2 regions of the Bacillus sp. NEAU-Y102 genome follow, and region 1 is predicted to be linked to the other one. Evidence: riboswitches for the same ligand, from Rfam matches in the RefSeq annotation. Region 1 holds a riboswitch; the other holds the start of a gene.
What was found. Region 1 has a riboswitch for S-adenosylmethionine ahead of ACYFX0_RS29720 (ECF-type riboflavin transporter substrate-binding protein). Riboswitches for the same ligand answer to the same signal wherever they lie in the genome.
Positions count from the first base shown of each region.

Region 2: linked by a shared signal. The riboswitch ahead of metI (cystathionine gamma-synthase/O-acetylhomoserine thiolyase) and the one ahead of ACYFX0_RS29720 (ECF-type riboflavin transporter substrate-binding protein) in region 1 are both predicted to bind S-adenosylmethionine.

Region 1 covers NZ_JBTWFK010000019.1:46,514-54,718, forward strand. Annotated here, with positions in the region: gene ACYFX0_RS29700 (peptidoglycan D,D-transpeptidase FtsI family protein) at 1-1,154, shown strand, start outside; gene lepB (signal peptidase I) at 1,231-1,761, shown strand; gene ACYFX0_RS29710 (macrolide family glycosyltransferase) at 2,021-3,208, shown strand; gene ACYFX0_RS29715 (aspartate/glutamate racemase family protein) at 3,300-3,980, opposite strand; SAM riboswitch class I at 4,134-4,249, shown strand; gene ACYFX0_RS29720 (ECF-type riboflavin transporter substrate-binding protein) at 4,390-4,938, shown strand; gene ACYFX0_RS29725 (ABC transporter ATP-binding protein) at 4,949-6,649, shown strand; gene ACYFX0_RS29730 (energy-coupling factor transporter transmembrane component T family protein) at 6,642-7,442, shown strand; gene ACYFX0_RS29735 (YjcZ family sporulation protein) at 7,580-7,687, shown strand; gene ACYFX0_RS29740 (LytS/YhcK type 5TM receptor domain-containing protein) at 7,788-8,205, opposite strand, start outside.
Region 2 covers NZ_JBTWFK010000001.1:1,158,388-1,166,592, forward strand. Annotated here, with positions in the region: gene metH (methionine synthase) at 1-1,478, opposite strand, end outside; gene ACYFX0_RS05850 (bifunctional homocysteine S-methyltransferase/methylenetetrahydrofolate reductase) at 1,478-3,310, opposite strand; SAM riboswitch class I at 3,381-3,490, opposite strand; SAM riboswitch class I at 3,694-3,804, shown strand; gene metI (cystathionine gamma-synthase/O-acetylhomoserine thiolyase) at 3,899-5,011, shown strand; gene metC (cystathionine beta-lyase) at 5,008-6,171, shown strand; gene ACYFX0_RS05865 (cysteine hydrolase family protein) at 6,338-6,850, shown strand; gene ACYFX0_RS05870 (ArsR/SmtB family transcription factor) at 7,284-7,574, shown strand; gene ACYFX0_RS05875 (class I SAM-dependent methyltransferase) at 7,718-8,205, opposite strand, start outside.

The sequences.
Region 1 (8,205 bases):
TGCAAAAAAAAGTAGAGGAGAGTATAGAAAAAATATTAAAACAATATAAAGGATCAGAATCAATGTTAGACCGTGCTTTCGTAGTGATGATGAATCCTAAAAATGGCCAAGTATTATCAATGGCTGGGAAAAGGCTTGTAGAAAAAGATGGGAAAATGGAAGTAGAAGATTATGCTTTAGGCACGCTGACAAGTTCATATGAGCTTGGATCAACGGTTAAAGGTGCGACAGTGTTAACAGGGTTTGAAACAAATGCAATAACTCCTGGAACACATTTTTATGATGCACCTATGAAGTTTAAAGGAACTAAGGAAAAGAAGTCTTGGAAAAATTTTGGTGATATAGACGATCTAAGAGCGTTACAAGTTTCTTCAAACGTTTATATGTTTAATATAGCATTAAAAATTGCTGGTGTGGATTATGTGAAAAATAGTTCACTAGATATTAAACAAGAATATTTTGATAAAATGAGATATTATTTCAGGCAATTTGGACTAGGCGTACAAACTGGTATTGATTTACCGAATGAAACTGCAGGACAAATTGGAAGAAAAGATAATCAGCCTGGTTTCTTATTAGATTATTCTATTGGACAATATGATACATATACACCACTTCAGCTTGCACAATATATTTCGACTATCGCAAATGGAGGGTATCGAATGAAACCACAAATTGTTCAAGAGATTAGAGAACAAACCGTTCAAAAAGATGAGGTTGGTAAAGTAGTACAATCAATAGAACCCGTTGTTTTAAATAGAATCGATATGAAACAAGAATATATTAATCAAGTAAAAGAAGGATTTAGAAAAGTATTTCAAGAAGGAGATGGAACGGGAGTAAGAGCGTTCCAAAAAGCACCATATAAACCAGCTGGTAAAACAGGGACCGCACAAACTGTATATGGTGGAGAAAATGAAATTGGGCGAAATGCGAAAGGCGATCGTAGAGAATGTTATAACTTAACATTAGCTGGATATGCGCCATATGATGATCCAGAAGTAGCATTTTCTGTTGTAGTACCGTGGGTTGAAAATGATAAATCGGGCATTAACTCCGATATTGGAAAAGAAGTTTTAGATGCTTATTTTGATTTGAAAAATAAGCGATTAACTGGTGAAGCGCCAAAAACAGATGCCTCTAAAGAGAATTAAAATGGACGAAACGTCTCTAGCATTCATGTGAACTAGAGGCGTTTTTATCTGGGAATAGATTAGAAATGAGGTATATATGAAGCCGTTTATTCTAAAATATTGGAGGAACATATGTAGCTACATCTTAATTATAATAGGGGTTATTTTTATTAATAAGTCATTTTTATTTTGTATGGTAGAAGGAATTTCGATGCAACCTACTTTGAATGAAAAAGATTATATACTTGTTAATAAGGTAAACGTCTGTTTATCGTCTTTTCATCATGGAGATGTTGTCATTATAAAAAAAGAAGACGAGCCTACTTACTATGTGAAACGAATTATTGGATTATCGGGGGATAACATACAACTAAAAGAGGATGAGGTATTTATTAACGGTAAAAAGCGTGATGAATCGTATATACATTTAGATATGTCACAAGTATCCAATCGTTTTTCAAATTTGAGAGAAATAAAAGTTCCTACGCATAAATTATTTGTGTTAGGGGATAATCGTAATCATAGTAAAGATAGTAGGAATACACTTGGACTTATTGATGAGTCAAATATAATAGGTAAAGTAGAAATGGTATTTTATCCATTTGATCATATAAAATGGATAAAATAATTCTATTAACTATTCACGTTTTATAAAATAAATCATATATTGATAGCATAGGACAAGCAGAGAAGCTTGTTCTAACCTCACAGAACACTCCTTATCACGGTTAGGCATCTACATAGGTAGATGCTTTTTTTATGTTGATGACTGAAAATTATTTATCAACATAATGTAGCAAGCATTTTAGGACTATTAGGGGACGATTACATGTACAAATAACAGTATGCTTTAATTAAAACAGTGAAATGTAAGGAGTGAGGAATAAGTGCTAAATATTTTAGTAGTTAATTTTCCAGCAGAGGGACATGTAAACCCTACATTAAATTTAGTGAAAGCCTTTACTGAACGAGGGGATAACGTACATTATATTACAACTGCAAACTTTAAAGATAGGATTGAAGATTTAGGAGCTACTGTACATACACATCCGGATCTATTAAAGGAGATTTCTATTGATGCTGAAACCTCATCTGGGTTAAATGCTTTCTTTCATGTGCATGTTCAAACTTCTTTATATATATTAGAAATTACGAAACAATTAAGTGAAAGCATAAATTTTGATTTCGTAATTTATGATATATTTGGTGCGGGAGAGTTAGTAAAGGAGTATTTACAAGTTCCAGGTGTAGTGTCCTCGCCTATATTTTTAATTCCTTCAGAGTTTTTGAAGACATTACCTTTTCATCCAAATGCAGATATACCATTCCAACCAGAGGAGATCTCTGAAAAATTACTAAACCAGATGGAACATGAATTTGGAGTAAAACCAAAGAATAATCTTCAATTTATGAATAATAAGGGTGATGTTTGTCTCGTATACACAAGTCGTTATTTCCAACCTAATAGCGAATCGTTCGGAGAAAATAACATTTTTATTGGACCGAGTATTTCAAAGCGTAAAACAAATATAAAGTTTCCACTGGAATCACTTAAAGAGAAGAAAGTTATTTATATTTCAATGGGAACACTGCTTGAAGGACTCGAACCATTCTTTAATACTTGTATTGATACTTTTTCAGATTTTGATGGGATAGTTGTAATGGCAATTGGTGATAGAAATGATATTTCTAAAATTAAGAAAGCACCAGATAATTTTATAATTGCTCCATACGTACCTCAATCAGAAATATTAAATGAAGCGGATGTTTTTATTACACATGGCGGCATGAATAGCGTACACGATGCCATTCATTATAATGTCCCATTTGTAATAATACCGCATGATAAAGATCAGCCTATGATAGCGCAAAGATTAACTGAACTGGAAGCAGCGCGTAGACTATTGAAAGAACATGTTAATGTGCACACTTTAAAAGAGGCTGTAACAGATGTTCTTTCAAACGAAAAGTATAAGCATGGTATACGAAAACTTAATGATAGCTTTTTAGAATGTGGTGGTTCAAAAGAAGTAATTGCAGTTATTGAATCTCTTTTAAATAAAGTGAAACTTTAATCGTTGGGGGTTTTACTGCCCGTAAATAGCGGGGGAAATAGTCGTAACTATATACAAGCATAGAGGTTCGTACCTTTATGCTTGTATATTCTTATCCAGCAAATTGCACAGCAGTATTTGCATGTAAAAAAGCAGTATCAAAAACGGGAACAGTAAGATCATTTTGGGAGATGAGTAAAGGTATTTCAGTACAGCCTAATAGTATACCTTCAGCGCCGTTTTGAATTAATGACTTTGTAATTTGTAATAGCTTTTCTTTAGATGCTTCTGAAATGATCCCTTTACTTAATTCATCTAATATGACATGATGGATAACTGTTCTTTCCTCTTCATTTGGGATAATTGTCTCAATGTTATATTTCGCTAATCGTGATTTATAGAAATCTTGCTCCATCGTTTGTTTTGTTCCTAATAGTCCGATACGTTTTATATTTTGTTTTACCATTTCTTTAGCACTTACATCGCCAATGTGAAGAAACGGGATAGAGATTGCTTGTTCTACTTCTTCGGCAAATAGATGTACAGTATTTGAACACATTAATAAACAGTCAGCCCCAGATTTTTCAACCTTCTTTGCAACCGTGACTAGTTCATTTTTTACTTCTTCATATTGATGGTTTTGTAATAAAGTAGTTACTTCTCCAAAGTCCATACTATATAAAACTAGCTTCGCATTTTGATCGTATTGAGAGAGTGTAAGTGTATTAATATGTTTATAGTATAATGATGTAGATTCCCAACTTAATCCCCCAATTAAACCAATAACTTTCATAATGCATTCCTCCCGAAACGATTTTGAATTTATTATTTCATAATTCCGATAAGAATACAATGATTTAAATGTACTATTTAACGAAAAATAAAAATAGTTAGAAAAGTATTGAAATTTATGCTTTTTAGTGCCATAATACGAATTACAAATTAATACTTATCCAGAGAGGTGGAGGGAACGGCCCTAAGAAACCTCAGCAACCCCTATGCAATTTTATAGGAAGGTGCTAATTCCGCAGAGGACACGATGTGTTTTTTGAAAGATAAGAGGATTCTTGAACGTGAAAGAAAATGACCTCTTATGTAAGAGGTCATTTTTTTGTTGTATAGAAAGGAAGTGTCGATGCATAATTCATTTTTAAAATAAATATAGAATAATAAAAGTTGACCAATATGAGAGGGGAATTGTAATGAATAAATTATCAACAAAGTTAGTAGTAGCAATCGGGATTGGAGCAGCCTTATACGGGATATTAGGACTTTGGGGATTTTCTATTGCACCGAATACATTTATTAAACCAGCATTAGCTATATTAACTGTTTTTGGAGCATTATTTGGTCCAGTGGCAGGACTCTTAATCGGACTTATCGGTCATACCGTAACAGATACGATTGCTGGCTGGGGGATTTGGTGGGGCTGGGTTATTAGTTCAGGGATTATTGGTTTTTCAATGGGTCTTATTCAAAAAAGAGTTGGTTTTAGTGTGAAAAACGGGTCATTTAACAAGGGAGATATTTCTTATTTGGCAATTACTGGGTTAGTTGGTATTGTCATTGCTATTATATTTGCTGGGGCATTCGATATTATTGTGATGGGAGAACCATTTGACAAAATTGTTATACAAGTATTAGGAGCAACAATTTCCGATGTTATCGTATTCTTAGTTCTTGGATTGCCACTTACAATTGGCTTGGCGAAATCCAATAAGAAACATGCACATTTAAAAATTGAAAAGTAGGGATGTTAACATGCAACCAATTATTTCGTTTGAACAATTCACCTTTCAATACGGGCATGCTGCGCAGCCTACTTTAAGTGATATTACCTTTCATATATACCCTGGGGAAAAAGTGCTAATTGCTGGACGAAGTGGTTCAGGAAAGTCGACATTAGCTCATTGTATCAATGGGCTAATTCCATTTTCTTATGAAGGGATTAGTACAGGTAACGTATTAATTGCCGGTAAAGATCCGAGGGAAGGCAGTATTTTTGAACAGAGTAAACATGTGGGAACAATTTTGCAAGATCAAGATGCTCAATTTATTGGTCTGACAGTAGAAGAAGATGTAGCTTTTTATTTAGAAAATGAATGTGTAAATCAAGAGGATATGAAAAAGATTGTTTCGGACTCATTAAGAAAGGTGAAGATGCATACGTTTCATAAACAAAGTCCACATGAATTATCAGGAGGTCAAAAGCAAACAGTTTCTCTTGCTGGTTTATTAACAACAAATGCGGATATATTATTGTTCGATGAACCGTTAGCGAACTTAGATCCGCTAAGCGCATTACATACGATAGAACTTATGAAAGATATACATGAGCAATATAATAAAACGATTGTTATTATCGAACATAGGATAGAAGAAATTTTAAAGCTGGATTTAGACAAAGTTATATTAATTGATGAAGGTAAAGTCATTGCAATAGGAACACCAAAAGAAATCTTAGCGTCAAATATATTACCATGTATTGGCTTAAGAGAGCCTATTTACATCGAAGCATTAAAGAGATTACATTTTGATAGTAATAATGACGTAATATATCCAATGGAAAACCTTCAAAAGGAAAAGGTAAGCAACGTTATAAGAGAGTGGATGGAGAAACAAGTCATATTAAAAGGTAATACTAAAAACAAGGAATTACTTAAAGTGGAGAATTTATCATTTTCATACCCTAATAAACAAAAAGTATTAGAAAATGTAAACCTTTCAATATATGAAGGAGAAATTGTGGCACTGTTGGGACATAATGGAGCAGGGAAATCAACATTAGCTCATAGTCTTATAGGCATAAACAAAATGAAAAATGGGGAAATCTTGTTAGAAGGTGAAGATATTAGTTCTTGGTCTATTCGTAAACGTGGGGAAACCATATCTTACGTGATGCAAAATCCAAATCATATGATTACACAGCCCACTGTTTTTGAAGAAGTTTCATTTACATTAAAATTAAATAATTTTTCTAAGGAAGAAATTAAGAATAGAGTAGAAGAAACTTTAAAAATTTGTGGTTTATATCCATTTCGTAATTGGCCAATTCAAGCGCTAAGCTATGGGCAAAAAAAGAGAGTAACAATCGCATCTGTATTAACAATAGATCCCAAGCTTATCATATTAGATGAACCGACAGCGGGACAAGATTATTATCATTATAAACAATTTATGTCGTTTATTAAAAAACTAGCTAAAAAGGGAATCTCATTTGTTTTTATCACTCACGATATGAATCTCGCACTAGAATATGCAGACCGTGCAGTAGTTCTACATGAAGGGAAAATTATTGCGGATAATACAGTGTCTAATGTATTTGGTGATCAAGAAACCTTACAAAGAGCCAACTTAAGAGAGAGTTCTTTAACCAAGCTTGTTAAATTTAGTGGGATTGTATGTCCAGAAAAATTTATGGAGCTTTATTTAGACAGTAATAGGAGGGAGGAAGGTGCATAGTACATATTTTCATCGTATGGATGGGGTAGTAAAATTGTTTTTATTTATTTTTTGTATGACGATTACTTTTTTGTTTTTTGATTTTAGGTTGTTGCTAATTTTATTTATTATTGGGTGTATTGGACTCGGAATTGCTAAAATTCCATTTCGTAAAATTTTAATTGTTTTTAGTGTCATATTTACATTTAGTTTATTAAACTCTGTCATGATTTTATTTATTACACCCACTCATGGATCTGAATTAACTGAATCATATACCTCGTTTTTACATATTGGATATGCAACAATTACATATGAAACATTATTTTATGCAGCTACACTTTCATTAAAGTATTTTACGTTATTACCATTTACACTTCTTTTTATTTACACGACAGATTCAAGTGAATTTGTAAGTAGTTTAAGTAAATTTGGTATTCATTATAAGATTACATATGCAATAAATATTGCACTGCGTTATATTCCTGACATCCAGTCTGAGTATAAAATTATTAAACACGCGCAAGAAGCGAGAGGAGTGGCTTTTGAAAAAGGAGAAGCAAGTTTATGGGTTCGTATGAAGAACCGTGTTTTAATTTTCTGGCCACTAATCATTCATTCTCTAGAAAGAATAGATACGGTTTCAAATGCAATGGATTTAAGAGGATTTGGAAAGAAGGATAAACGTACATGGTTTTATACAAGTAAGGCGAAACGTGAAGATTTCATCGCTTTATTTGCCGGTGTTTTCATATTCATTGTTGCCGTATATTTAAAATTAAACGTATTTCAAAACTTTTGGTATCCATTTTAAAGCACTCTTTAAACGAGTGCTTTTACTTATTTTTATGTAGACATGCTCAAAAAAAGGGATATACACATAATGTATAATACGAACCAGTTAAAATGATCAACTACCTATTAGTTTTCAAACCAAAAGGAGGAGAAAATATGAGTTACGGTGGTTCTTGTGGTTTTGGTGGAGGTTTCGCTTTATTAGTTGTGTTATTCATTCTATTAATAATTGTAGGATGCAGCTGCTGGGGCGGAGGATACTAATTTTTAATTAGTCTTCACAAATGTAAACTAAAAAACATTGAAGATACTTATGTATCGAAACAAATAAAAAAGGAGCGACTATGCTCCTTTTTTATTTGTTTTAATGCGTATTCTTACTATATTTTGGGAACGTAATCGTTAAAGTTGTTCCTTTACTAACGATACTTCGGATTTTTAAACTTCCATACATCGTCTCAATAATCTTAACAGCAACCATCGTACCTAAACGGGTGCCTTTCGTTTTTGTACTAAAATACGGTTCACCGAATCGATGTATTTGCTCCTGTGACATTCCAACTCCGCTATCTTCAATTCGTATTTCAACTTTACTATTATTGATAGATGAGGAAATATTTAAGGTACCACCATTAGGCATTGCTTCAATACTGTTTTTTATTAAGTTTAAAAAACATTGTTGAAAGTGTTGTTTATTACCAACAATGGTTGCCTCAGAAAAATCCTGTGTAATATGTATCGTATTCATATTACACAATGGCAATATCATATTAATAACTCGA
Region 2 (8,205 bases), on a different contig from region 1:
TCAAAAATAATATCTGACGGACGTATTCCATATTTCGTCGTTAATAATTCGTAACTTCTTTTTGCAATTTCTAATTTTCTTTCAGCACTTACTGCCATACCATCTTCATCGATTGTACCAACTACAATTGCAGCACCATACTTACGAAGAAGCGGTGTTACCTTTTCAAAACGCTCTTCTCCATCTTCTAAATTAATAGAGTTGATAACAGCTTTTCCTTGAATATAAGTAAGTGCTCTTGCCATAACATTTTCATCCGTTGAATCAATCATAATCGGTACTTTTAACACTTTCGTAACTTCTGTCAAAAATTTCTCCATATCTTCTATTTCATCACGATCAGGATCTGCCATACAAATATCAATAATATGAGCATTTTTCTTCACTTGCGCCCTTGCCACTTCAGCAGCCTCTTCAAATTTCCCTTCTGCTACTAATCGTTTAAATTTACGTGATCCAATAACATTCGTTCTTTCACCTACAAATAACGGTCTCATAGACTCATCGTATTGCAGTGCCTCCAATCCACTAATTCCATGTCCTTCTCTCTCATGATGGTCACGAGGCTTAAGAGATGCTAGCGCGGATTTCATTGCTTTTATATGTTCTGGTGTCGTGCCACAACAACCACCGATAATATTAACCCATCCTTCTTCAGCAAATCGCTTCACCTTTTCAGCAAGAGAAGATGGAGATTCATGGTAATGTCCATCTTCATCAGGAAGACCTGCATTTGGATAACAAGAAATGTAACACTCCGATAAATCAGATAGTGAACGAATATGGTCCCTCATAAACTCCGGACCAGTCGCACAGTTTAATCCAACAGATAATGGTTTCATATGTTCTACTGATAAATAAAAAGCTTCAATTGTTTGCCCAGCCAGAGTCGTTCCCATTGGCTCAATCGTTCCTGAAATCATAATAGGAACCGTTTTTTTCATTTCTTCAAAAGCAGCTTGAATTCCAATATAAGCTGCTTTCACGTTACGCATATCTTGACTCGTCTCAACGAGTAATACATCAACTTCTCCTTTTAACAATCCTCGTGCCTGCCTTGTATAAGCCTCAATCAATTCTTCAAAAGTCACACCACCTGTAACACTAATTGCTTTCGTTGTTGGTCCCATTGCTCCCGCAACATATACTTCCTTCCCGCTTTCTTTAACAGCTTGCTTCGCCAAAAGTGCTGCCTTTTCATTTAGTTCTTCATCTAAATGAGACAGCTCATAATCACTTAGTACAATATTCGTTGCCCCAAATGTATTTGTTTCAATAATATCCGCTCCAGCTTCAATATAAGCTTTATGAATTTTTAAAATAACGTCTGGTCTTGTTTCTACTAAATATTCATTACAGCCCTCGTACTCTTCTCCTCCGAAATCTTCAGCAGTTAAATCCTCTTGCTGAATCATTGTCCCCATTGCCCCATCTAATATTAAAATGCTATTCTGTAATTTTTCTTCTATACACTTCATCAATTAATACCTTCTTTCACTTCTTGCTTTTCTCTTACATATTTAACAAGATGTTCTGTAATTTCATACTTTAAAAATGGTGTAATAAGATAAATACCATTAAAATATTTCATCGCTATGTCGATTAATTCTTGCGAAATGCGAATCCCTTCCTCAATTGCTGCCTCTTTCGTTTCGTGTCCATCCATTCTCTCTCTTATTTCTTCAGGAAGAGTAATACCCGGCACCTCAAAATGAAGAAAATCTGCATTCCGCTTACTTACTAACGGCATAATTCCAATAAAAATAGGTTGTTCCAAATGCTTTGTCGCTTCATACACTTCTTCAATTAGCGCGATATCGTAAATTGGCTGAGTTAAAAAATACTCCGCTCCAGCATCTATTTTTCGTTCCATTCGCTTAACCGCTGCTTTTAAGTGCCTCACGTGAGGATTAAATGCGCCGCCTACAGAAAACCTTGTCGCCGGTCCAATTGATTTCCCTAAAATTGAACGTCCATCGTTCATTTCTTTAATCATTTTAATGAGCTCAATAGAGGATAAATCATATACAGAAGTTGCACCGGGAAAATCACCAACGCGCGCTGGATCACCAGTTAAAGCTAACACTTCTTCCATCCCTAACGCCGATAAACCTAACAAATGAGATTGTAGTCCAATGACGTTATGATCTCTACACGTTAAATGTGTCAATACTGGGATATCATGCTTGGTTAATAACGCACCCATTGCCATATTCGAGATGCGAGGCGATGCTAATGAATTATCTGCTAGAGTAATAGCATCTGCTCCCGCTCTTTTTAACGCTCTTGCTCCTTCAAAAAAACGCTGTGTATCTAACGTTTTCGGTGGATCTAATTCCACTACAACTGTCGTTTGTTTTTTCGCTTTCTCTGCTAGAGTGACGTGAGCCTTCGAACGTTTCTCATGCGTATGAACGACTTTCGGCCTTTGAATCGTGTCTTTTTCTATTACAGGGGTAATATTCGCAACAGCGCGCTTCATACTTTGAATATGTTCTGGAGTCGTACCACAACAACCACCCAATAATCGAATACCTTGCTCAATAAATCTCGGTGTCATCGCTTCAAAATAAGCTGGGCTTCCCTCATATACATAACGTCCCTCCACATAATTCGGGAGACCTGCATTTGGGTATGCTGATAAATAGCCATTTTGCGGAATCGATATCATTTTGAAAGCTTCCGTCATATGAAGCGGCCCTAGTTGACAATTCAATCCAACAACATTTGCACCGCAATCTATAAGTTGCTTTAATATTTCATTGACATCATTTCCATTTTGAGTCGTACCTGCTTCATGTAACGCTAATTGAGCAACAATTGGAATATTCGTTTGCTTACGCAATACTTTAACGGCATGAAGTAATTCAAATTCATCGTAAAAAGTTTCTAATAGTAATCCATCAACCTGCTCTTCTAGTAAAGCCCCTGCCTGTTCAAGTAGCATAAACTCCCTTTCCATATCAGTCGTTGTAACGGCTCCGATGTGTTTCATACCACCAATTGTTCCTAAAATTGCATTTCTGTCTGTAACAGATGCTTTCGCCAGTTTTACTGCCGCTCTATTAATTTCTGTAACTTGATTTTCTAAACCATACATACGTAATTTCGTCTCATTTGCCCCATACGTATTCGTTTGAATTACATCTGCTCCAGCAGCTACATATTGTTTATGAATCGATATAATTAAGTCTGGATCAGATACATTCAATTCTTCAAAGCTACTTTGCAAACCATGTGAATGCAATAACGTCCCAACCGCACCATCACCTATTACAATTCCTTTTGATAATAAATCTAGTAATTTCACGAATCTCCCTCATTTCTATCAATATAAAAACCCCCTCTTCACTTTGAAGAGGGGGACATAATCGTTCCTCCTCTTATTATGCAAAACATTCGTTTTGCAGGTATTAGCACCGTTTCAAACATTTCGTTTGAAGGTTGCCGGGTTTCACAGGGCCTTTCCCTCCACCGCTCTCAATAAGAGTTGTCTTTATTATTTTATTTATGTAGCTAAAAGGAAATGCGTTCCCCTTTTAACAATGTTTGTTAATTTTTTAATAAATTTAGCATGCACAAAAGTAAAAGTCAATGATACTTGCGGAAAAATAAAAATTATTTAAAATAAACTTGCAATTCAATTATCTTTTGTTGTAAAGTTAAAAACATAATAAAAATTTCATACGAACATTCTTATCTAGAGAGGTAGAGGGACTGGCCCTATGACGCCTCAGCAACCATTAACAGTTTGTTAATAAGGTGCTAATTCCAGCAAATTGTGAAAGATTTGACAGATGAGAAGAAGACTCTATTCAAACCGAAAGCCTTCTTCTTAGAAGGCTTTTTTTATTTTATATTCACTTAATGTTTCAATTTAAAAAGGAGGAATTTTCACATGTCAACAATCGAAACGAAACTAGCACAAATCGGAAATCGCAGTGAAACTACAACAGGAACGGTTAATCCACCGGTTTATTTCTCAACCGCTTATCGTCACGAAGGAATTGGTAAATCTACTGGCTTTGACTATTCACGAACTGGCAATCCAACTCGCGGTCTTTTAGAACAGGCGATCGCAGACTTAGAATATGGCGAACAAGGTTATGCCTGTAGTTCAGGGATGGCGGCTGTTCTCCTCGTCCTTTCTCTATTCCGCTCTGGAGACGAACTTATTGTATCTGAAGATTTATACGGAGGAACGTATCGATTATTTTCTGAGCACGAAAAAAAGTGGAATGTTCGATGTAGATACGTAAATACACAATCTATTAAACAAATTGAGCAAGCTATCACAACTGAAACGAAGGCTATTTTCATAGAAACTCCAACTAATCCATTAATGCAAGTTACTGATATTGCTGCTGTCGCAACTGTAGCGAAAAGGCACGGACTACTTCTTATTGTAGATAACACATTCTACACACCTTATATACAGCAACCATTAACAGAAGGTGCTGACATTGTACTCCATAGCGCAACGAAATATTTAGGGGGACATAACGATGTACTAAGCGGACTTGTCGTTGCAAAAGGAATGGAACTTTGCGAGGAAATCGCTCATTATCATAATGCATCAGGCGCGGTTTTAAGCCCATTTGACTCATGGTTATTAATTCGCGGTATGAAAACGTTAGCGCTTCGCATGAGACAACATGAAGAAAATGCGAAAGCAGTTGTTGCATATTTAAATGATGAAAACGGGGTGACAGATGTATTTTATCCAGGAAGAGGCGGCATGATTTCATTCCGCCTTAAAGATGAAGCTTGGATTAATCCATTCTTACAATCTTTATCCTTAATTACATTTGCAGAAAGTCTTGGTGGTGTAGAAAGTTTAATGACTTATCCAGCAACGCAAACACATGCTGATATTCCTGAAGATATTAGAACAGCAAACGGTGTATGCAATCGTCTTCTTCGATTCTCCGTTGGCATTGAAAATAGTAACGATTTAATTCAAGACTTAAAGCAAGCCATTAAACTCGTAAAAGAAGGTGTAAAAATATGAGCTATTCTATAGATACACTCTTACTACACAACCAATATAAACATGACTCACAAACGGGCGCTGTGAACGTTCCCATTTATAACACATCAACTTTTCACCAGTTTGATGTAGATACGTTCGGAAAATATGACTATAGCAGGTCAGGAAATCCAACTCGTGAAGCTCTTGAAGATATCATTGCTTTATTAGAAGGTGGAACAAAGGGATTCGCCTTTGCATCAGGCATTGCAGCGATTTCCACTGCATTCCTCCTTCTTTCACAAGGTGATCACGTACTCATTTCAGAAGATGTATACGGAGGCACTTACAGAGTGATAACTGAGGTACTCTCCCGTTACGGTGTTTCACATACATTTGTTGATATGACCAATTTAGAAGAAATAAAACAAAACATTAAACCAAATACAAAGCTCTTTTATGTAGAAACACCTTCTAACCCACTTTTAAAAGTGACAGATATCCGCGAAGTTTCTAAACTTGCAAAATCTATTGGCGCTCTTACTTTTGTTGATAATACTTTTTTGACACCACTATTCCAGAAACCACTTGAACTTGGAGCTGATGTCGTTCTTCATAGTGCTACAAAATTTATTGCTGGTCATAGTGATGTTACTGCCGGATTAGCAGTAGTAAAAGATGCAGAACTCGCTCAAAAGCTTGGATTTTTACAAAATGCATTCGGTGCTATTTTAGGGCCTCAAGATTGTTCTCTCGTACTTCGTGGCCTAAAAACATTGCATGTACGCCTCGAGCATTCAGCTAAAAATGCCAATAAAATTGCACATTATTTACAAGAGCACACTAAAGTACAAAATGTCTATTATCCTGGATTACAAACGCATCTCGGATTTAATATTCAACAATCTCAAGCAACATCAGCTGGAGCGGTCTTATCGTTTACTTTGCAGTCAGAAGATGCACTCCGCCAATTTTTGTCAAAAGTAAAATTACCCGTTTTTGCAGTTAGTTTAGGAGCGGTAGAGTCAATTCTTTCTTACCCAGCAAAAATGTCACATGCAGCACTGTCGCAAGAAGCTCGTGATGAAAGAGGGATCTCTAATTCATTACTTCGGTTATCAGTTGGCCTTGAAAATGTTGACGATTTAATATCCGATTTTGAAAATGCCCTTTCTTATGTAGAAGAACCTGTAAATGCATAGAATGAATAGAAGATATGAAATTAAGTTTTCATATCTTTTTTTATGCTGTCTACCATACTCGTTTTAGTGCTTTTCTGTCTATATAGTTCATTAAAAAATAAAATTTTTATCTATTTCCAAGTAATGGATTAATTGATATATTAAGAAATAAAAAGGAGCAAAAATAATGGATACTTGTACAGATATTTTAATCGTTATCGATTTACAAAATGGAGTATGTTATAGCGGAGAGCATTTATTTGATTTACAGAACTTACTAACAAAAGTAAATCAAAGAATTTCTTCATACAGAAAATTAAATAAACCAATCCTTTTTGTTCAACATTGTGATGATGATTTAGTACCCGAGAAAGAAAATTGGGCTATTCATACCGATCTAGATGTTCAAGAACAAGATTTTTTTGTAAGAAAAACACATGCAAATTCATTTTATAAAACAAACTTAAAAGAAATTTTAGATCAATTATCTGTAAAGCGCATTGAATTTTGTGGTGCCCAAACAGAGTACTGTATGGATGCTACGATTAAGTTTGCCCACGGACTGGGATACGAAAACTTTATGGCACAGAAAACAACCTCTACGTTGAAGAATCCTTTTATGTCCGCAAAAGAGACGATTGATTTTTACGAGAACATATGGAATCACAGGTTTTTAACGTTGCTAAAAGATGAATTTTAGAATAAATGACTAATGACTTGATTATCCTAAGATTTATCAGCTGTAATCAAATATTTCGTTATCATCATAAAGAAGCGAATTACATTCAGCTTCTTTTCTTTTAAACTGTTTTATATTCTATATATATCATTACAATTCCTTTGTCATATTATTTTAAAAATTTTGTATATTCATTTGAAAGAATAAGAAAATCATGATAAAATTGTGTTACAAATATATCTATATCTTTCAATTTTTAAAACGCATCGAAATTTTCACCCAAAAATTTTATTTTACAAAAACGTGCTAATTTACCTATTTTATTTACATCAGGGTCTCTTTTCTTACAATTTCTTTACTTTAGGACTTTTTTTCTGCAACAACTATTTTCTTTTCTTTAAATTTTTGGTATGTATAGTATGGTATAATAGCTCACACGGAGGTGGAAAAGAACATGTTAGAAACCTTTCAAAAAGAATTAGAACTATATGAAAGTAATGCAGAATTATTAAAAGTACTAGCTCATCCTGTTCGTTTATGTATCGTAAAAGGATTAATTGAGCGCGGTCCAAGCAACGTTTCTACAATGTATACTGGCTTAAACATGCCACAATCTACAATTTCACAGCATTTAGCAAAATTAAAAAGCGCTAAAATCGTTTCTAGTGAAAGAAAAGGATTGGAAATTTATTACAAAGTAGAGAACGAAACAATAATTCAACTCGTTCGCGTATTATTAGGTTAGGGACTAATAATCGAAGAAAAAGAACGTATTCTATATTTTTCATCTCATATCTTTAATATAAATATATATCATGAGAGGAAATATATAATACTACATAAGTCGTATTAAAAAACAAGACACAGTATATACTGTGTCTTGTTTTTTTATATTGTTACATACCGCTCCAAATGCAAATGTTGCATATCTTTTGTATGTATAACAACATCAAACGCACTCCCTACTCCTCCATTCAAAATCATAGAACGAACTGCTCGATTTTTTTTTTGCGTTTCAGAAAAAGGATTCGTATCTTGATGGCTCGTAAGCTGTTCTAATATTCCTGCAGCTAACAAGAACTCAGATTGTTTCTTATGCCATACTGCACTCATTCCCTGCAGACTAAACATCTCAGTTAGCTCGTCCCAATGAATATGAGTAGTAAGATCCATTTCACCTGGATACGCTAGTGGGTTTCGTATTAGCTTATGCTGATAATACCCTCGCAAACTTCCTTCACGGTGTGCTGGATGCATCCATTCTTCTTTTGTGTATCCGTAATCAACTGTAATACATATACCTTTTTGAAACCATTTCGCAATTTCTTTTATATACTCCTCCATCACAATTGGTACTTCAAAACGTTGCCCTTCAG